Verrucosispora sp. NA02020: one gene and its partner. The protein of the gene in region 2 interacts with the protein of the main gene of each other region in a pairwise test. Links are inferred from orthologs where the notes say so. Each region holds a gene or a part of one and is shown on either strand. Other genes may lie near its edges.

Region 1 (7,155 bases), 650 kb from region 2 along the record:
TACGCCGCAGTCGTCACCACCGCCTTCGTCGGTGCCGGCGTGGTGGCACTGGGCGCCGGCGCACTGCCGGACGCCAAGAGCGTCGAACAGTCGGTGCTCGACGAGCTGAAGCAGGCCGCCGTCAGCAGCCAGGGAGCTGCCGAGCGCGCCGACGCCGCCGAGCGGCCCTCCCGGGACGGCCGCAGCGCCCCGGAGAGCGTCGAGGACTCCGGCGTCTGGCTGCTGCCGCTGCAGGGCTACGACTTCAACTCCCCCTACGGCATGCGCTGGGGCAAGCTGCACACCGGCATCGACCTGGTCGCACCGGAGGGCACCCCGTACGTCTCGATCCACGAGGGCACCGTCACCAAGGCCGGCTGGTTCGGCGGGTACGGCAACGCCGTGATCGTCCAGCACCCGGACGGCAGCGAGGCGATCTACGGCCACTCCTCGGCGTTGAGCGTCCGGGAAGGCCAGCAGGTCAAGGCCGGCGACCAGCTCGGCCTGGTGGGCAACACCGGCCACTCCTACGGGGTCCACCTGCACCTGGAGATCCATGTCAAGGGCAAGCCGCTCGACCCGGTGCCCTGGCTCCAGGAGCGCGGAGTGGACATCAAGCTGCAAGTCGAGGCAATCTACAGCGAGGTAACGGAGTCCTGACACCCCGTTGCACCCGTTGACCGCCCGGATCGATCGATCCGGGCGGTTTTGCGTGCGCGGCCCGAACGCAAAGTGTCCCAGGCCACAGGCTGCTTTGTGGCGGAGCGCACACCACAGCCGACGCACCGACCCGGTCATCCGGTGGCAACCGGGGACAGAACCGGGCGGCCGTCCCGCCGCCACCATCCACCCGCCGAACCCCGGTACCCGACACGCACCCGACCGACACCAGGATTTCCAGGTCACGTACCCCTCGATCCAGTGAGGTCCGCTCCGTGCAGGACGACAGCTCCACCCCGAACCGCACGCTCTCCCACGCTCCCGCCCGGCACCGCCGCCGGATCGGCCGGCGCGGCCGTCGGCTGGCCGTCGGCGCGGTCGCCGTGCTGGGACTCGGACTCGGTGGTGTCGTCGTGACCAATCTCGACGACAGCCCCACCCCGAGCCCCGTCTCACTCGACGCGCAGGCCCGCGCCGAAGCCGCCGCCCGCGCGGAGGCCGCCGACCGCGCCGACCGCTCGGCCCGCGAGTCGGTCGCCCCGGCCACGCCGGAGAGCCCGACACCGACCCCGACGGCGAGCCCGACCAGGACACCCAGCGCGAGCCCGACCGCGAAACCCCGCCCGACGGCGACCAGGGCCAGCAAGGCCGCTCCGAAGACCACCACGAGCACCGCGTCGAAGCCCGACTGGGTCATCCCGATGGCCGGCGCCGCCGTCACCTCGTGCTACGGCCCCCGGTGGGGCACACTGCACGCCGGCATCGACTTCGCACTGCCCGCCGGCACACCGGTGCGGGCCGCCTCCAAGGGCACCGTCACGAAGGCCGGCGACGTCGGTGACGGGTACGGCATCTCGGTCGTCATCGACCACGGCAACGGCTACCTCACCCACTACGCCCACCTGAGCACCACCCGGGTGAACGTGGGTGCGAAGGTCAGCACCGGCCAGACCATCGGACTGGAGGGCTCCACCGGCGACTCCACCGGGCCGCACCTGCACTTCGAGGTACACCAGGGTCAGATGTGGAACCAGATCGACCCGGCGCCGTTCCTGCGCGCCCGCGGCATCGACGTGGCGTGCTGACCTGATCGCCCGGTGCACCGGTCCCACCCGGGCCGGTGCACCGGTCCGTCAGATCTTCTCGATCGGGGCGTGCCGCAGCACCAGCCACAACGTCTGGTCGCCAAAGTCGATCTGCGCGCGGGCACCCGGACCATGGCCCTCCACGGTCACCACCCGGCCGAGTCCGTACCGCTGGTGGTTGACCCGGTCCCCGGCGGAGACCTTGGGGCCCTGGGGCAGCTCGCTCGCGGTGGCCAGCCGGCTGCCGTCCACGCCGAGCTTGCGGGCCAGCTGGACCGCGCGGGGCGTACCCCCGGTGAAGCCGCCGCCCACCCGGTCCGCGCGACCACCCACGCCGCCGCCACCGCCACCCCAGGAGGTGTACGACCCCTCCGTGCGTTCCCAACGGACCAACTCGGTCGGCAACTCCTCCAGGAACCGCGACGGCGGGTTGTACGCCGGCTGCCCCCACGCCGACCGGGTCACCGCCCGGGACAGGAAGAGGCGCTGCCGGGCGCGGGTGATGCCCACGTACGCCAGCCGCCGCTCCTCCTCCAGCTCACGGGTGTCGCCCAGCGAGCGCAGGTGCGGGAAGACACCGTCCTCCAGGCCGGTCAGGAAGACCACCGGGAACTCCAGCCCCTTGGCGGTGTGCAGGGTCATCAGCGTGACCACGCCCTGGTGCTCGGGATCGTCCGAAGGGATCTGGTCGGCGTCGGCCACCAGGGCCACCTGCTCCAGGAAGCCGGCCAGCGTGGCCCGCTCCCCCTCCGCGCCGGTCGCCTCGATCCGTTCGGTGTACTCCCGGGCGACGCTGACGAGCTCCTGGAGGTTGTCCACCCGGCCCGCGTCCTGCGGGTCCAGGCTCTCCTCCAGCTCGCTCAGGTAGCCCGAGCGGGTCAGCACCGCCTCCAGCACCTCCTCCGGGGTGCCGTCAACAGCCACCTCCCGGGCGGAGTCGAGCAGTGCCACGAAGTCGGCGATGCCGTTGGCGGCGCGGGTGGAGATGCCCGGCGCGTCCTTGGCCCGACGCAGCGCCGCACCGAACGAGATGCGGTCCCGGCTGGACAGTGCCTCCACGCACGCCTCGGCCCGGTCACCGATGCCCCGCCGGGGCGTGTTCAGGATCCGGCGCAGACTCACCGTGTCGTCGTCGTTGACCACCGCGCGCAGGTAGGCGAGCGCGTCGCGGACCTCCTTGCGCTCGTAGAAGCGCACCCCGCCGACGACCTTGTACGGCAGGCCGACCCGGATGAACACCTCCTCGAAGACGCGGGACTGCGCGTTGGTGCGGTAGAAGACCGCCACGTCGCCCGGCCTGGCCTCGTCGGCGTCGACCAGCCGGTCGATCTCCCGACCCACCCAGTCCGCCTCGGCGTGCTCGGTGTCGGCGACGTACCCGACGATCTGCTCGCCCGCCCCGGCATCGCTCCACAGCCGCTTCGGCTTGCGGGAGGTGTTGCGGTCGATCACCGCGTTGGCCGCGTTCAGGATGGTCTGGGTGGAGCGGTAGTTCTGCTCCAGCAGGATGGTGCGGGCGTCACCGAAGTCGCGTTCGAACTCCAGGATGTTGCGGATCGTCGCGCCCCGGAAGGCGTAGATCGACTGGTCCGCGTCACCGACCACGCACAGCTCCGCCGGAGCCAGCCCTTCGGTGCCGGCGACCAGTTCCTTGATCAGCACGTACTGCGCGTGGTTGGTGTCCTGGTACTCGTCGACCAGCACGTGGCGGAACCGACGGCGGTAGGTCTCGGCCACGTGCGGGTGCGACTGGAGCAGGTGCACCGTGGTCATGATCAGGTCGTCGAAGTCGAGCGCGTGCGCCTCTCGCAGCCGTCGCTGGTACAGCGTGTACGCCTCGGCCAGCGCCCGTTCGTTCGGCCCCGACGCCCGGCCCGCGAAGGTCTCCGGGTCGACCAGCTCGTTCTTGAGGTTGGAGACCTGGGCCGCCAGACCCCGCGCCGGATAGCGCTTCGGGTCCAGGTCGAGCTCGCGGGTGACCATCTGCATCAACCGGCGGGAGTCGTCGGCGTCGTAGATCGAGAAGGTGGACTTGAGCCCGGCGTGCGCGTGCTCGGCACGCAGGATCCGGACGCAGGCGGAGTGGAACGTGGACACCCACATCATCCGGGCGCGCGGACCGACCAGGGCGGTCACCCGCTCCTTCATCTCACCGGCGGCCTTGTTGGTGAAGGTGATCGCAATGATCTCTCCGGGATGCACGTCCCGCGCGGCGAGCAGGTATGCGATCCGGTGGGTCAGAACCCGGGTCTTGCCGGAACCGGCACCGGCGACGATCAACAGCGGTGAACCGGCGTGGGTGACCGCGTCCCGCTGGGGGCCGTTGAGGCCCTCCACCAGATCGGCGGGGTCGAGGCGGCCGGGAGCCGGCCGACGCGGCGGCAACGCCCGGTCGGGCTCGGGCGCGGACGGGGACGCGGGGATGTCGAAGAGAGGATGCATCGCAGGGCGAGTCTATGCCGCCGCCCCGACATCCCCGCCCCGCGCCGCCCCCGGTGTAAGGAAGGGCCCCCTACTCACGCCTCGTGTATAGGAAGGGTCCCTTCCTTACCGGTTTCCTTGCGCGGCGGCGGCTGCGGCGGCATACTCGACGGCGTGTTCGACCAGCGCTTCTACTTTTACTACGGCCCCGGGAGTCCGGCAGCCGTAGGTCGCGCCTGATCGACAAGACCTACGAAAAGCCCCGGGCTCTCGGAGTCCGGGGCTTTTGTCGTCCCGGGATCCGGGCACCGGGCACCACACCGTGAGAGGTACCCGAAGATGACAGACGTGATGGAGCAGAACGGCGTCCCAGGCGAGTCCGGCACGACCCCGAACGGCACCGGCGCGGAGGGCGGCACCAGCCCCGGCCTGGACACCCCGAAGACCGGGACCGCGGAACCGGGCGCCGCCGCCCGCATCGCCGAGATCCGGGTACGGATCGACGAGATCGACCGCACGATCGTCGAGCTGTGGCAGGAACGGGCCGCCCTGTCCCGCGAGGTCGGCGCGACCCGGATGGCCTCCGGCGGCACCCGGCTGGTGCTCTCCCGCGAGCAGGAGATCCTGGAGCGCTTCCGGGTCGCTCTCGGTGCCGACGGCACCCAGTTGGCGCTGCTGCTGCTGCGGGCCGGTCGCGGCCCACTGTGACCGAGCGGGTCCGTCGGCGAGGCGCGTCAGGGTTCGACCGTCCCCATGAGCAGGCGCCGGGCCGACCGTGGCGGCCCGGACACGCAGTCCGGGCACGGTGGTCCGAACGCGGACCGGGGCGCCGGCCGCTGGTGACGGCCGACGCCCCGAATCACTGAGGAGGCACTACCTTCACCGCCGCTCCCGGTTTGGATGACCGGCCACGACGGCGTCTGTGTGGCTACTCCGTCGCGTGCACCACGTCGCGTACCTCGGCGAAGTGGCAGGCGCTCGGGTGGCCGGACTTGTCCCTGACCTGCAGCAGCGGCTCCTCTTCCGCACAGACGTCCTGCGCCTTCCAGCAGCGGGTACGGAACCTGCAGCCGGACGGCGGGTTGGCCGGCGACGGCACGTCGCCGGTCAGGACGATCTGGTCACGGTGCCCACGCAACGTCGGGTCCGGCACCGGCACCGCCGACAGCAGCGCCTGGGTGTACGGATGCGTGGGCGACTCGTAGATCTCGTCCTCGGTGCCGATCTCGACGATCTTGCCGAGGTACATCACCGCGACCCGGTCGGCGATGTGCCGCACCACGGACAGGTCGTGCGCGATGAAGATGTACGACAGACCCAGCTCGTTCTGGAGCTTCTCCAGCAGGTTGATCACCTGAGCCTGGATGGAGACGTCCAGCGCCGAGACCGGCTCGTCGCAGAGGATGATCTCCGGGTTGAGCGCCAGCGCACGGGCGATCCCGATGCGCTGCCGCTGGCCGCCGGAGAACTGGTGCGGGTAGCGGTTGATGTGGTCGGGGTTCAGGCCGACCAGCTCCAGCAGCTCCTGCACCTTGGGCCGACGCTGGCCCTTCGGCACCACGTCCGGGTGCACCTCGAACGGCTCGCCGATGATGTCGCCGACGGTCATTCGCGGGTTCAGCGAGGTGTACGGGTCCTGCATCACCAGCTGGATGTTCCGCCGACCCCGACGCCGTTCCTCGGAGCCGACCTTGGCCATGTTCTTGCCCTGCACGAACAGGTCACCGGAGGTCGGCGTCTCCAGACCCACGAGCAGCCGGGCCAACGTCGACTTGCCGCAACCGGACTCGCCCACGATGCCGAGGGTCTCGCCGCGCCGCAGCTCCAGGTTGATCCCGTCGACCGCGCGGACCGCCCCGACCTGCTTCTTGAAGACGATGCCCCGGGTCAGCGGGAAGTGCTTGACCAGGTCACGGGTCTCCAACACCACGTCACTCATCGCCCTTGACCTCCTTCCAGAAGTGGCAGGCAGCCGTCCGGCTCGGCGACACCTGGTACAGCGGCGGCGCCGGGTCCTGCTTGCAGACGTCCTGGGTGTACCGGCACCGGGGGTTGAAGGCGCATCCACGAGGGATGTTGGTCAGCGCCGGGGGCAGGCCCTTGATGGCGCTGAGCTCCTGGCCCTTGAGGTCCAGCCGCGGGATCGACTCCAGCAGACCCTTCGTGTACGGGTGGGCCGGGGTGGCGTAGATGTCGTTCACGCCGGCTTCCTCGATGACCCGACCGGCGTACATGACGGAGATCCGATCCGCCACGTCGGCCACCACACCCATGTCGTGGGTGATCAGCACCAACGCCATGTTCCGTTCCCGCTGGAGCTCGGCGAGCAGGGCCATGATCTGGGCCTGCACGGTCACGTCCAGGGCGGTGGTCGGCTCGTCCGCGATCAGCACCTCGGGGTCGAGTGCCAGCGCCATGGCGATCATGACGCGCTGGCGCATACCGCCGGAGAACTGGTGCGGGTAGTCGTTCACCCGCTGCTGGGCCGCCGGGATCTTGACCAGGTCGAGCAGTTCGACGGCTCGGGCCTTGGCATCCTTGCGGGACATGCCCCGGTGCTTGCGGAACAGCTCGCCGAGCTGGAACCCGACCGTGAAGACCGGGTTCAGCGCGGAGAGCGCGTCCTGGAAGATCATCGCGATCCGGTTCGCGCGCACCTTGCGGCGCTCGGACTCCGGCAGCTTGAGCAGGTCGACACCCCGGTAGAGGATCTCCCCACCGGTGATGAACCCGGGCGGGCTGTCCAGGATGCCCATGATCGCCTGGGCGGTCACGCTCTTGCCGCAGCCCGACTCCCCGAGGATCGCCCGGGTCTCGCCGGCCCGCACGTCGAAGCTCACTCCGTTGACCGCGCGAGCCACGCCGTTACGGGTCCGGAACTCCACCTGCAGGTTCTTGACCTGAAGTGGCAACGCGTTCGGGTCGAGGCCCGGCAGCGCGTCCAACTTGACGTTCACATCACTGCTCATGCCGACACTCCGCTTCGCTCCGCGCCAGCCTGAGACACCAA
Region 2 (6,979 bases):
TGGGCAAGCGGATCTCCGGCCTGATGGGCACCGCCGAGCTGTGCGAGCGGGTCCGTGACGCCGGTGACGCGGTCGGCGAGCCGGCCTGGCCGATGCCGCTGCCGGACGACGTGCGCAAGGGCATGGACTCGGACGTGGCCGACATCTCGCAGGTCAACGCCGGCATGGACCGGGCCGGTCACATGTTGCAGGGCGGTGTGTTCCTGCGCGAGTTCGTCACCGACGACGTCGCCTGGGCGCACATCGACATCGCCGGCCCGTCGTACCACTCGGGCGAGGCGACCGGCTACTGGACCAAGGGCGGCACCGGCGTCCCGGTCCGTACCCTGCTGCACCTGATCGACGACGTCACCGCAAACGGCTGACCTGCTTGTAAGGAAGGGTCCCCTGCTAACGCCTGGTGCATAGCAGGGGACCCTTCCTAACATCCGAACACCCGAGCCGGAGCAGCGCGACGGCCGAGCGCGGGCACGGCGGGGTGCGACGCGCGGTGAGGTCCGGCCGGCGTCCGCGCGGTGGCGAGGTCAGTACTGCTCGGGGCGGCGCTTGCGGCGCTCGTTGTAGTCGCGCATCCGCTGCGGGTAGCCCATCAGGGCGATGTCGTAGACCGGGATGCTGACCCGGTACGCGAAGCGGCGTGCCCCGTCCGGCCCGTCGATGCGGCGCCGGGTCCACTCGCCGTCGTCGGCGATCAGGATGACGGTGGTCTCGGTGACGGTGGTGCGGGGTTCGATGAACGCCTCGACACCCTTGCGGGTCCGGACAAAGTTCTCCAAGTGCTCCAGATCAGCGCGATTGGCCGTACGGTCGGAGTCAACCGCGCGTGCCTGCTTGCGTCGCCGGAACAGTCCCACCGAGCCGTCTCCCCACGCGTCCGTCGTCGAAGGCAGTGCCAAGGGTACGTGGCGACAACGTGTCGTTGGGCACCTCGGTACGCGGCTTCCGCACGGTGGTGACAAGATGGCCGAGGTGGGGTGTGTCCCTGTTACCCCGCCGTGACCCCCGATGCAGCGACGCGACCTGGGAGTTGGACGTGAGCGAGCCGAACGACGCAACCTTCGACATCGTCATCCTCGGAGGTGGCAGTGGCGGCTACGCGACCGCCCTGCGCGCCGCCCAGCTGGGCCTGAACGTCGCGCTGGTCGAGAAGGGCAAGCTGGGCGGGACCTGCCTGCACAACGGCTGCATCCCGACCAAGGCGCTGTTGCACGCGGCCGAGATCGCCGACCAGACCCGCGAGTCGGAGCAGTTCGGCATCAAGGCCGAGCTGGTCGGCATCGACATGGCCGGGGTGAACGCGTACAAGGACGGCGTGATCTCCCGCCTCTACAAGGGTCTGCAGGGCCTGGTCGGCGGCTCCAAGAACATCACCTTCGTGGCCGGGGCCGGCAAGCTGGTCGCCCCGAACGCGGTCGAGGTGGACGGCAAGCGGTACACCGGCCGCAACGTGGTGCTGGCCTCCGGCTCGTACGCCAAGAGCCTGCCGGGCCTGGAGGTCGACGGCGAGCGGGTCATCACCAGCGACCACGCCCTGACCCTGGACCGCGTCCCGAGTTCGGCGATCGTGCTCGGCGGCGGTGTGATCGGCGTCGAGTTCGCCAGCGTGTGGAAGTCCTTCGGGGTGGACGTGACCATCGTCGAGGCGCTGCCCCGCCTGGTCGCCGCCGAGGACGAGGATTCGTCGAAGGCGCTGGAGCGGGCGTTCCGCAAGCGGAAGATCAACTTCAAGGTCGGCAAGCCGTTCGAGAAGGTCGAGAAGACCGACAACGGCGTCAAGCTCACCATCGCCGGTGGCGACACGGTCGAGGCCGAGCTGCTGCTGGTCGCCGTCGGCCGGGGCCCGAACACCGCCGACCTCGGCTACGAGGAGCAGGGCGTCAAGACCGACCGTGGGTACGTCCTGACCGACGAGCGGCTGCGCACCAGCGTGCCGAACGTGTACGCGGTCGGCGACATCGTGCCCGGCCTCCAGCTCGCCCACCGTGGCTTCCAGCAGGGCATCTTCGTCGCCGAGGAGATCGCCGGCCAGAACCCCGCCGTGATCGACGAGGCGGGCATCCCCCGGGTCACCTACTCCGAGCCGGAGCTGGCCTCGGTCGGCCTCACCGAGGCCAAGGCCAAGGAGCAGTACGGCGCCGACAAGATCAAGACGTACAACTACAACCTCGGCGGCAACGGCAAGAGCCAGATCCTCAAGACGGCCGGCTTCGTGAAGCTCGTCCGGGTCGACGACGGCCCGGTGGTCGGCGTGCACATGGTCGGCGCCCGGGTCGGTGAGCTGGTCGGCGAGGCGCAGCTGATCTACAACTGGGAGGCGTACCCGGGCGAGGTGGCCCAGCTGGTGCACGCCCACCCGACGCAGAACGAAGCCCTGGGCGAGGCGCACCTGGCCCTCGCCGGCAAGCCGCTGCACGCGCACGCCTGACCACGACAACCCGCGGCGTCCGGCGACGGGCGATGATCCCCCCACCAGGGAAATGAAGGAGTCTGGAGAACATGCCGGTATCGGTCACCATGCCCCGGCTCGGCGAGAGCGTCACCGAGGGCACCGTCACGCGCTGGCTCAAGCAGGAGGGTGAGACCGTCGAGGTCGACGAGCCCCTGCTCGAGGTTTCCACCGACAAGGTCGACACCGAGATCCCGTCGCCCGCGGCCGGCGTGCTGACCCGGATCGTGGTGGGCGAGGACGAGACGGCCGAGGTCGGCAGCGAGCTGGCGGTCATCTCCGGCGAGGGCGAGTCGACCGGCGGTGAGGCCGCTCCGAAGCAGGAGGAGGAGGCCCCCGCCGAGCAGGCCGCCGAGGCTGCCGAGGAGCCGCAGGCCGAGGCGGAGCAGTCGGCCGTCGAGGAGCCGGCCGAGCAGCCGGCCCAGGCTTCCGCGCCGTCGGGCGAGGGCACCCCGGTCCAGATGCCGGCCCTCGGCGAGAGCGTCACCGAGGGTACGGTCACCCGCTGGCTCAAGCAGGTCGGCGAGACCGTCGAGGTCGACGAGCCGCTGCTGGAGGTCTCCACCGACAAGGTCGACACCGAGATCCCCTCCCCGGTCGCCGGCACCGTCCTGGAGATCAAGGTCGCCGAGGACGAGACCGCCGAGGTGGGCGCCACGCTGGCCGTCGTCGGTGCGGCCGGTGCCGCACCGGCCGAGGCCAAGCCCGAGCCGACGCCGGAGCCCAAGGCGGAGCCGAAGGCCGAGGCCACGCCCGAGCCGAAGCAGGAGGTCTCCGAGCCGACGCCGGGTGCCTCGTACAACGAGCCCGCACCCGAGGCCGAGAAGGCCCCGGAGCCGGCCAAGGCCGAGCAGGCCGCCCAGCCGGCCGCTCCCGCCCCGCAGCGCGCGGCGGCACCGTCGAACGGCGGTGAGCAGTCGGCCGGGTACGTGACGCCGCTGGTCCGCAAGCTGGCCGGCGAGCACGGTGTCGACCTCGCCTCCCTCAACGGCACCGGGGTCGGCGGGCGGATCCGCAAGCAGGACGTGCTGGACGCGGCCGAGAAGGCCAAGGCCGCCCAGGCCGCGCCCGCCGCGGCACCGCAGGCCGCCGCCACGACCCCGACCAAGCCGGCCGCCAAGCCGCAGCCGAGCGCCAAGCGCGGCACCACCGAGAAGCTGCCCCGGATCCGTTCGGCGATCGCCAAGCGGATGCAGCAGTCGCTGCACGAGATGGCGCAGCTCACCACCGTGATCGAGGTGGACGTCACCAAGATCGCCAAGCTGCGGGCGCAGGCCAAGGAGTCGTTCCTGGCCCGGCACGGCGTCAAGCTGTCGTTCCTGCCGTTCTTCGCCCTCGCCGCGATCGAGGCGCTCCAGACGTACCCGATCGTCAACGCCCGGATGGACCTCGACGGCGGGACGATCACGTACCCGGACGCCGAGAACCTCGGCATCGCCGTGGACACCGAGCGGGGCCTGCTGGTGCCGGTCATCCACAACGCCGGTGACCTCAACCTGGGCGGCATCGCCAAGCGGGTGGCCGACCTGGCCGAGCGCACCCGGACCAACAAGATCAGCCCGGACGAGATCGCCGGTGCGACGTTCACGCTGACCAACACCGGCAGCCGGGGCGCCCTCTTCGACACCCCGATCGTGCCGTCGCCGCAGTCGGCGATGCTCGGCACGGGTGCCGTCGTCAAGCGCCCGGTCGTGGTCAACGACGCGGAGCTGGGCGAGGTCGTCGCGGTCCGGTCGATGATCTACCTGGCCCTCTCCTACGACCACCGACTGATCGACGGTGCCGACGCGGCCCGTTTCCTGGTCGCGGTCAAGGAGCGGCTGGAGGCCGGCAACTTCGAGGCCGAGCTGGGCCTCTGACCGCCGTCAGCAGCACGAGAGGGCGCCCCGGTCAGGTGACCGGGGCGCCCTCGTCCGTCGGTGCGGCCGACCGGGTCGCCACCGGCACCTGCCGGCACCCCGACCTGCGACACCGGCCGGCTCAACCGGCCAGGGTCTGCTCGCTGACCTGCCAGAGCCGCTGGGCGGCCTCCGGGTCGACGGCGTACGCGGCGACGCCGGTCCGGGTGCCGGGCTCGTGCGGCCCGGCCTGCTGGCAGTCCTCGAAGTAGCGCCCGCCCACACCGTCGAGCAGCGGCGAGGTGGCCACCAGCACGGATGTGGCGGCCCCCTGCTCGGGCGTCTTCCAGGGCGCGGCCGGGCCGCTGGAGGCGCGCAGCCGGGCCAGCTCCTCCTCGTCCACGTACCGCTGGAGGTTGGTCCGGATCCCTCCGGGGTGCAGCGCGTTGGACAGGATGCCGTCGTCGGCCCAGCGGCGGCTCGCCTCCACGGCGAAGAGGACGTTCGCGGTCTTGGACTGCCCGTACGCGGTCCACGGCTCGTACGCGCGCTTCGCGAAGTGGATGTCGTCGAAGTCGACGGGTGAGCGCAGGTGGGCCGCCGAGCTGACCGAGACGACGCGGGCGCCCCCGGCTGCGGCAAGGGCCGGACGCAGCCCGGTGGCCAGCGCGAAGTGGCCGAGGTGGTTGGTGGCGAACTGCATCTCCCAGCCCTGCGGCGTCCGCATCTCGGGCGAGGCCATCATGCCGGCGTTGTTGACCAGGATGTGCAGGGGTCCGTCCCAGTTCGCCACGAAGGCGGCGACCGAGGCCGGGTCGGCCAGGTCGAGCGCGGCCACCGTGATCCGGTCGTTGCCGGTGGTACGGGTGATCTCCTCGGCCGCGCGGTGGCCCTGGTCGGGCTGGCGTACGGCCAGGGTGACGTCGGCTCCGGCGGCGGCGAGCGCACGGGCGGTCTCGACCCCGATGCCCGATCCGCCGCCGGTGACGACGGCCCGGCGACCGGTGAGGTCGATGCCCGCGACGACCTCCAGCGCGGTGGACTCGGCGGTGAACGGGGTGCTGACAGGCGTACCGATGGCCATGATCCATCCTTGTCGACAGAGGCGCGGCGGGTGTGGACCGCCGCTACGATGAGAAGCGGAGGCTCCTCCGTTACCACCACACTAACCGGAGGCTCCTCCGCTTGCCACCCGGGTTCCGGCCCAGTTCAGGAGGAGACGTGCCGCAGACCGGTCCCCGACCGCTCCGCGCCGACGCCCAGCGCAACCGCGAACGGCTGCTGGACGCGGCCGTCCGGGCGTTTTCCCAGGCAGGCCCGGAGGTAACCCTCGACTCGATCGCCAAGGACGCCGGGGTCGGCATCGGCACCCTCTATCGCCACTTCCCCACCCGGGAGTCGCTCGTCGAGGCGGCCTACCGCAACGAGCTGGCGAAACTCTGCGACGCCGCGGCCGAACTCCGCGACCGCCTCCCACCGGTCGAGGCGATCCGGGAGTGGATGGACCGGTTCATCGACTACCTCACCACCAAACGGGAGATGGCCGACGCGCTCCGGCTGGTGATCGCCGCCGGCGCCAACCCGTACGCCCAGAGCCGCGACCGCCTCCTCGGCGCGATCGGCCTGCTGCTCGACGCGGGCGCGGCAGCCGGGACCGTACGCGCCGACGTCGACCCCGCCGACGTACTGGTCGGACTCAGCGGCGTCAGTCTCGCCTCAGGCGGCCGAGACCAGCGCGACCAGGCACGACGGCTGCTGGACCTGCTGATGGACGGGCTGCGTTACCGCCCGGGGGGCTGATCCGAAACGCACCCGGGCGACCGGCGCCGCTGCCACACTCAGGCCGTGGACGAGCGGCGCCGACGGCACCGGCTGGGACCGGCGGTCGGGATCGCACCGGGCGCCCGGGTCGACAAGTTCGAGGTCTTCTTCGACCTGGTCTTCGTCTTCTCCTTCTTCAACATCGCCCGGGCCACCGCCGCGAACATCACCGACCGGCAACTGCTGCACGCCCTGCTGGTCCTCGCCGTGCTGTGGTGGTGCTGGGTGGTGCACACGGTGGTGGCCACCCGGGTACGCATCGGCGAGGGCTTCGTACCCGTCCTGATGGTCGCCGGGATGGCCGCGCTGTTCTGCTTCGCGCTCGCGCTGCCCCAGGCGTTCATGGGCGGCGGCGGCACCGAGGCCGGGCCGGTCGTGGTGGCGGTCAGCTACGTGGTCATCCGGGCCGTACACCTGGCGCTGTTCCTGCACGCCGTCCGCGACGACCCGGTGGAACGCCGCCAACTGCTCCGGTACGCCCCCGAGCTGACCCTGAGCACCGCGCTGCTGCTCGTCGCCGCCCTGCTCCCCGGTCACCTGCCCGACGACGACATGGCGGCGCTGGTCCGGGACGGCCTGTGGATCAGCGTCGTGCTGCTCCAGTACGGCACCGGGCTGCTGGCCCGCACCTGGGGCTGGGGAGTGACGTCGGCCGAGCACTGGACCGAACGGTACGACCTGATCCTGATCATCGCGCTCGGCGAGTCGGTGATCTCCATCGGCCTGGGCAGCAACCTGCTCGGCCAGGCACCCACCCTGCCGGGGGTGACCGCCGCCGTGTTCGGCATCGTCTTCAGCGCGGCCATGTGGTGGATCCACTACGACGTGATCGGTCCGGCCGCGCGGATCGCGCTGCACGCCAGCCAGGGCCGCC

What was found.
Region 1: the proteins of lpdA (region 2) and pcrA interact in binary tests that used the Escherichia coli proteins (3 or more experiments, as listed by UniProt). The link is inferred for Verrucosispora sp. NA02020 from one-to-one orthologs.

The regions. Positions count from the first base shown.
Region 1 is NZ_CP054923.1:6,244,499-6,251,653, forward strand. What follows is about bases 1,470-4,524. They hold pcrA (DNA helicase PcrA), read right to left. Parts: upstream 4,167-4,524; coding sequence 1,773-4,166; downstream 1,470-1,772. Other genes in these bases: HUT12_RS27840 (M23 family metallopeptidase), read left to right, coding at 1,470-1,724; HUT12_RS27850 (chorismate mutase), read left to right, coding at 4,485-4,524. Also shown: HUT12_RS27835 (M23 family metallopeptidase), read left to right, coding at 1-639; more of HUT12_RS27840, read left to right, coding at 915-1,469; more of HUT12_RS27850, read left to right, coding at 4,525-4,853; HUT12_RS27855 (ABC transporter ATP-binding protein), read right to left, coding at 5,074-6,084; HUT12_RS27860 (ABC transporter ATP-binding protein), read right to left, coding at 6,077-7,114. UniProt on the Escherichia coli protein: A helicase with DNA-dependent ATPase activity. Unwinds DNA duplexes with 3'-5' polarity. Translocates on single-stranded DNA with 3'-5' polarity. Initiates unwinding more efficiently from a nicked substrate than double-stranded DNA.
Region 2 is NZ_CP054923.1:5,599,566-5,606,544, forward strand. What follows is about bases 253-3,229. They hold lpdA (dihydrolipoyl dehydrogenase), read left to right. Parts: upstream 253-1,033; coding sequence 1,034-2,425; downstream 2,426-3,229. Other genes in these bases: HUT12_RS24865 (leucyl aminopeptidase), read left to right, coding at 253-365; HUT12_RS24870 (hypothetical protein), read right to left, coding at 525-854; sucB (2-oxoglutarate dehydrogenase, E2 component, dihydrolipoamide succinyltransferase), read left to right, coding at 2,497-3,229. Also shown: more of HUT12_RS24865, read left to right, coding at 1-252; more of sucB, read left to right, coding at 3,230-4,305; HUT12_RS24885 (SDR family NAD(P)-dependent oxidoreductase), read right to left, coding at 4,427-5,368; HUT12_RS24890 (TetR/AcrR family transcriptional regulator), read left to right, coding at 5,506-6,084; HUT12_RS24895 (low temperature requirement protein A), read left to right, coding at 6,130-6,979. UniProt on the Escherichia coli protein: Lipoamide dehydrogenase is a component of the glycine cleavage system as well as of the alpha-ketoacid dehydrogenase complexes.